2 regions of the Lysinibacillus sp. NPDC056959 genome follow, and region 2 is predicted to be linked to the other one. Evidence: riboswitches for the same ligand, from Rfam matches in the RefSeq annotation. Region 2 holds a riboswitch; the other holds the start of a gene.
What was found. A riboswitch is a leader RNA that binds a small molecule or an ion and turns the genes downstream of it on or off. The one in region 2 is predicted to bind FMN.
Positions count from the first base shown of each region.

Region 1: another riboswitch for FMN. It lies ahead of ACFTQ7_RS13445 (ECF transporter S component); the one in region 2 lies ahead of ribE (riboflavin synthase).

Region 1 is NZ_JBHURE010000010.1:46,871-50,305, reverse strand. Features, by position in the region: gene ACFTQ7_RS13450 (RNA polymerase subunit sigma) at 1-853, shown strand, start outside; FMN riboswitch at 1,148-1,336, shown strand; gene ACFTQ7_RS13445 (ECF transporter S component) at 1,561-2,148, shown strand; gene ACFTQ7_RS13440 (sodium-dependent transporter) at 2,322-3,435, shown strand, end outside.
Region 2 is NZ_JBHURE010000004.1:191,654-195,088, forward strand. Features, by position in the region: partial or broken gene ACFTQ7_RS24875 (methyl-accepting chemotaxis protein) at 1-411, shown strand, start outside; gene ACFTQ7_RS07160 (HAD-IA family hydrolase) at 484-1,101, opposite strand; FMN riboswitch at 1,599-1,724, shown strand; FMN riboswitch at 1,985-2,110, shown strand; gene ribE (riboflavin synthase) at 2,304-2,942, shown strand; gene ribB (3,4-dihydroxy-2-butanone-4-phosphate synthase) at 2,963-3,435, shown strand, end outside.

The DNA of each region.
Region 1 (3,435 bases), on a different contig from region 2:
ACATTCGCGGATCATGTCTCTGAGATCATCTGTATATGAAGATGATTTAACAGATGCAGTAGCATTCCATATTGGTTTGGCAAATCGTGATAAGGAAAGCGTACCGATGACGTATATTATTCCAAATGAACGAGTGGCTACTGATTTTGGGAAGAAAAAACCTACAACATTACAAATGTATGAAAAGTATGCGCCAAAAATTGATGAGGAAGCAAATGGTTTTACTAATTATCATCCATATAAAGGAGAATTGAAGGAGAAGGGCGATCAACTTGTTCATGTATTGCCGGAGCAAAATGATTATGATGTTGCTGCTAAAGATTCTGGAGAATATGTAGGGACTATACAGGATACATTCTCAGACTCAGAGTATAAAGATATCGAATTTGGAAAACTTAATGATACAGAATCCGAGCTTTCCAATGAAGAAGAGGCCAGTAATTCTATGGCATTAACGAGCTCAAATCATTTTAATTATTATTTATATAAAGATGAAAATGGAGTTGAATATTTATCACCCGATTCTCGTAAAACTTTTTCCACTGTAACAGAAGCTCTTGTTGATATGCGAGCTAAAAATGATAATGCATACGTTCCAGTCATACCGGAAAATATAACATACACTGTAAAAGAGGTAGCAGAAGGCGTTATTGTTACATTCGACGAGCCGCTTGATTTAACGACAATGGACGTGATTCGTGCAACCCAATTAATTGAAGCAATGATGCTAACTGCTGCAAGCTTTGATCAACAAGTACGCCTAGACAATGTTGTACAGGAGAGTTGGGAAGGATTTGATTTGAAAAATTTCTTACCAAAGCCTGTAGGAGCCAATAAACGATATATGCCATAAATGGTGAAACAACAAATAAATGAACGCAACTTTATAAGTGAATTTCTTGGAGCATTCTCGCCGCTATACGGGCGTGAATGCTCTTGTTAGTTTAGGGGGAGATCAAAGGATGGTAAAAGCCCGATTGGTGAAGAATAACAATCAACGGGGATGATAGTAAACCCTTAACTTTTAAAGATGGGACTATTGCGGGTATTTGTAAAACATACAAGTTTAATCGGATTTTTTTAAGCAAAGCTATTTACTTTTCCTTCGTAATTCATTATAGTAAGGCTATGAAATAAAAAAATATTGATTCATCTTCGGGGCAGGGTGGAAATCCCGACCGGCGGTAATAGAGTTGTAAATCGCTAATGTCTTTCATTAGCTCGAATAATTTACTAAAAACTCTTCAGCCCGCGACCTGTGCAAATATTTTTTTGCATGGCTGACTTGGTGTAATTCCAAGGCCGACAGTTAAAGTCTGGATGGGAGAAGATGGAGGTGCGATCGTCATTCATTGTTATGAATTTAGCTATGTACGAGCGTTTTTTTCGTTGTGGCTTTACGCAGCGTATGCTCAACAATAGTTAATTAATGGCGTTTCTTTAATCATGCCTATTCTCCCTTATGCTTATTTTGCATAAGGGTTTTTTCATAATAAGAATTGATGTGGTCGTAACCTTTCTTCTTGCGAGATTGAATCAGCAAAGAGGAGAGAGTTTACTATGAAGAAAAATGTTAAACTTCAGTCGTTTATTACGATTGGCATGCTGAGCAGTATTTCGTTTTTGTTAATGCTTTTTAATTTCCCTATTCCGCCATTTCCAGCGTTTTTGGAAGTAGACTTCAGTGATATGCCGGCATTGCTTGCAGCGATCACAATGGGACCTGTAGCTGGTATTTTAGTAGAATTCTTTAAAAATGTGTTGGACTGGATTTTCTCAGGTACGCCAACAGGAGTACCAGTAGGTCATATCGCGAACTTTGTAACAGGTGTTTTATTTATTTTACCAGTTAGCTTTGTCTTTAATCGCGTCAAGACAGTTAAAGGTCTTGTCGGAGGTTTAGCTGCAGGTACAATCATAATGGCAGTAGGAATGAGCATTCTTAACTATGCAGTATTTTTACCTATGTACACTTACTTTTTAGGTATGGAGCCTGTCGTAGGTGATTCACTATATAAAATGATCGTAGCTGGTATTTTGCCATTTAACATTATTAAGGGTATTTTAATAACGTTCATCATGGCATTACTATTTACAACAATGCGCAAATGGATTCATCAACAGCGCTCTATGTATATAACAAAATAATATGGATGAGACCTCGAGCTGTTAAGTGCTCGAGGTTTTTTATATTGGATAGATAGAATGATGGATATGCTGGATATTATTGTGCAAAAGTAACAAATAGAAATAATCTAGTCTAGATTACTATTTTCATGTAAAATAAGGAAGAGTTTAGAATGTTAGAGGAGTTTGAAGAGATGAGTGAAAAAAAGAGTCAGTGGTCTAGTAAACTAGGCTTTATTTTAGCATCAGCGGGAGCTGCAATCGGGCTAGGGGCAATATGGAAGTTGCCGTATGTTACTGGACAAAGTGGTGGGGGAGCATTTTTCCTTATTTTTGTTCTATTTACATTGTTGATTGGTTTACCGATGTTATTATCAGAGTATATTTTAGGTCGTGGTACACAGTCTGAGGCTGTGACTGCATATAAAAAAATTACACCGACGAAAACAGGCTGGGCTTGGGTTGGTCGTATGGGTGTACTCGGTTGTTTTTTATTATTAACTTTTTACAGTGTTGTGGGAGGTTGGATTTTTATATATAGTGGCCTAGGTGTGAGTGGGGCAGTTATTGATCCTGCTAATGATCCAAGTAAACTATTTGGGGAAGTTGTAGGGACACCTTGGATTACGCTACTAGGTTTAGGATTGTTTACGCTAGTAAATGTACTAGTCATTTCACTTGGTGTGCAAAATGGTATAGAGAAGGCTAATAAGTGGATGATGCCTTTATTATTTATTATGTTTATTGTGCTTGTTGTGCGGGCTTTAACATTAGATGGGGCAATGGAGGGAGTTAAATTCTTCTTGTGGCCTGACTTTTCCAATATGACTGGTAAGGCTATATTAGAAGCATTAGGGCAGTCCTTCTTTGGTTTAGCGGTAGGGTTTTCTTGTCTTGTGACGTACAGCTCCTATTTAAAGAAGGATGTAAGCTTACCGAATTCTGCGGGCTCTGTTGTTCTTCTCACGGTGCTTGTATCGTTTTTTGCAGGATTAGCCATTTTCCCTGTTGTATTTGCTTTTGATTTAGAACCAGCGTCTGGTCCAGGCTTATTATTTATGGTTCTGCCAACAGCATTTAGTCAAATGCCATTTGGTGAACTATTTTTAGCGATGTTTTTATTATTATTTTTATTCGCAACGCTAACTTCTTCCTTCAGTTTATATGAAATTATCGTAGCGGCATTTATAGAGAAAGGGCGTATGTCTCGTTCTGCGTTGACAATGTTACTAGGTGTAGTTGTCTTTATTGCGGCGATTCCTGCAGCGCTTTCATCAAGTACATTAGCGGATGTATCAATCTTTGGAA
Region 2 (3,435 bases):
TCGGTGTGTTAAGTGCCATTATTTCGTATCCAAGTTTTCAGAATCAATGACTGGCGATATTCAACAAATCAATACGATTGTTATTTAGTAAAAGATTTAGCTATGAAATCTAAAATTCTTGGATTAAATGCATCCATAGAGGCTGCTCGCTCAGGTGAGCATGGACGAGGCTTTGCTGTAGTAGCATCTGAAATACAGAAAATGTCGCAAAGTAGTACGGATAGTGCCGAAAGCATTACAAACCAATTAGAAAGCATTAAACAATCTATTGATCAAGTCAATGAATTTGCGAATCAAATCGCAATGTTTACCCAGCAATTTTCTGTGAGTATGCATGAATTAACCGATGCATATAAAGGAATTAATAGCACAGCAGAAAAATTAATGCATATAAGCGAAGTAAAGGCCTAATAACTTCAAGCAATTATGCCTCAGCATAATTGAATAGGATAATAGCAAATTAATCGCTATTATCCTCATTGTCTAAATAATAGTCAAAATTTCTTGTGGTGTAGCAACTTTGTAATCGGGTTCTTCTTGTTGCACAACTTCAAAAGAGTCATATCCCCAACCAACCCAAATAATAGGCACTCCCGCTTTTTTGCAGGCTGCGATATCTCTTTGTTCATCACCAATGTATAAAACTTCTGATGGTGTAATGCTTGTGTCCTTTAAAAATTTCTTGATCACTTTATCCTTTCCAAAAATTCGGTTTGAACAAAGAACATCCGACACACAATGAATGCCGTTCATTTTTAGAAATTCTAAAATATTCTCCTGTGAATTGGAGGAAATGATAAGTATTTTATAGCCTCTTTTATCAATTTCCATTAGGACTTCCTTCATACCGTTATAAAGATGAACATCATTTAATGACTGGCGATATAAGCGATAAAATTGAGGTAAAATCATCGGCAATTTATACATAGGAAAGTCGAATAATTTACTTCGTTCCGCTATAGATAATTTTTTCAACGATTCAATTTCCTTTAACTCTATTCCTTTAAATTTATATTTTTGCGCAATTGTATTCCAAGCTGATGCTAACACTGCCGTAGAATCTGCCAATGTTCCATCAAAATCAAAGATAATATATTTCATGTAAACTAACTCCTTTATAATCTAGTTGTAAAGACGTTTAATTTTTAAAAATGTTACTGCCTATACTTAAAAAAATGACATGATTATACAGGATATGAAACAACGGAGTACAAATAACTCTAGATGAGCAATTTTTTCACTAATAATTATTTTTGGATCATCACCATAATTTGTGGTTGATTCGGGCGCTTTGTTGTTGTTGTTGTTGCTGTCGCTACGCTTTCGCACAGATAAAACATTTGCTGTCGCTACGCTTTCGCACAGAGCAAAGCTTCCTAGAGGCATCCGATGAGCTGCTTAAGGCAATGGATGTTTATTGTGCGAAAGTGAAGTGCTAACGTAACGTCAGCAACAACAGGATGGCCACAAAGGTCAGGACGTGATGTAGTCTAGTCCTACATGTGAATGGGGCATCATGACAGAAACTTACAATTGATTTTGAGATTTATCTGGATAAATTAATTAAGTAGTGGTATCGTAAGAAATAGCTAAATAAAAATATCCTTCAGGGTAGGGTGAAATTCCCAATCGGCGGTGATGAAGCAATTCAAAGTCCGTGAGCGCAAGCTGATTTGGTGCAAATCCAAAACCGACAGTTATAGTCTGGATGGGAGAAGGGTAAAAGTAAGACCTTTTTAAATTCGCTTGAGTTTATAAGGTTTATTTGATTATGCTTTTATGTAAACTACTTCCCATCGTTTAAGTTGGGAAGTTTTTTTATCTTTATTTAGTAGATGTTTGGACACCCACTAAATAAAGATAAAGCCTCCGGTGGATATCACGGACTTTGAAAGGAATGAATTGTGCTGGTACAATTCAAAATCCTGATGCAATTACGCCAAGGCGAAATTGATTTATTATTTAGCTAACAAATTGAATAGCAGTAGTTCTTCGGGGTAGGGTGAAATTCCCAATCGGCGGTGATGAAGTAATTCAAAGTCCGTGAGCGCAAGCTGATTTGGTGCAAATCCAAAACCGACAGTTATAGTCTGGATGGGAGAAGAACGATGAGATGGTAGCCTAAGGAAAAATTTTGTATCCTTAAGGTTTATTTGTTGACGTCTTATTTATATGAACTCCCAAACCCCTTTAATCAAAGGGGTTTTTTATTTGAACAGAAATTTTTGATTGAGGGAGGAGGTACATAGGGCTCCAAAAATGGATAATTAAGCTTAGACCAATGAATGGAAGTGGGTGAAAAAATGTTTACAGGAATTATTGAGGATATTGGTACCGTAAAAACCTTGCAAAGCGATAGAAAAAGTATGGAAATCACTGTTATTTCAAAGAAAATGGTAGAGGATGTAAAGCTTGGGGATAGTATTGCGGTCAATGGTGTTTGTTTAACAGTCATATCTTTTAATGATCAGGAGCTTACGATGGATGTAATGCCTGAAACGGTAAAGGCAACAAATTTACAGCAGCTAGCAATAGGAGATCCAGTAAATTTAGAGCGCGCTATGTCAGCGAATGGGCGATTCGGTGGTCATTTTGTATCTGGGCATGTAGACGGAGTAGGGAAAGTAGTACGAAAGCGGCCGTTAGCAAATGCAGTTTATATTGATATAGAGCTATCAAAGGAGTTAACGAGTTTCTGTATTCCAAAGGGCTCCATCACAATTGACGGAACGAGCTTAACAATCTTTCAAGTTGAGAAAAACGGTGTCACAGTATCATTGATACCCCATACGTACAAGGAAACAATTTTAGGTATGAAGAAAATTGGTGATCTCGTCAATGTCGAAACCGATTTAGTAGGAAAATACATTTTACATCAACTTAAGTATGGTCAGGAACCGCCGGCCATCACAAAAGACTTCTTAGCACAAAACGGATTTTAACCAACAAGGAGGTGGCGAAATTGCTACATTCGATTGAAGAAGCAATTGAGGATTTAAAGCAAGGAAAGATAATTATTGTAGTAGATGACGAGGATCGGGAAAATGAAGGGGACTTACTAGCACTTGCGGAATTTATGACACCTGAAACGATTAACTTTATGGCTACCTATGGAAGAGGCCTTATATGTACGCCAATTTCCCAGCAGCTTGCACAAAAATTAGCATTAAACCCTATGGTTAGTGTGAATACAGATAATCATCAAACAGCATTTACCGTTAGTATTGATCATGCTGACACAACTACTGGAATTAGCGCCTTTGAACGGGCAATGACTATACAGAAAATGCTCGAACCACAAGCTAAAGTTGCGGATTTTCGTAAACCAGGCCATGTATTCCCACTAATAGCAAAGGAAAATGGTGTATTAGAGCGTAGGGGACATACGGAAGCTACAATAGATTTGGCAAAGCTTTGTAATAGCGTTCCAGCAGG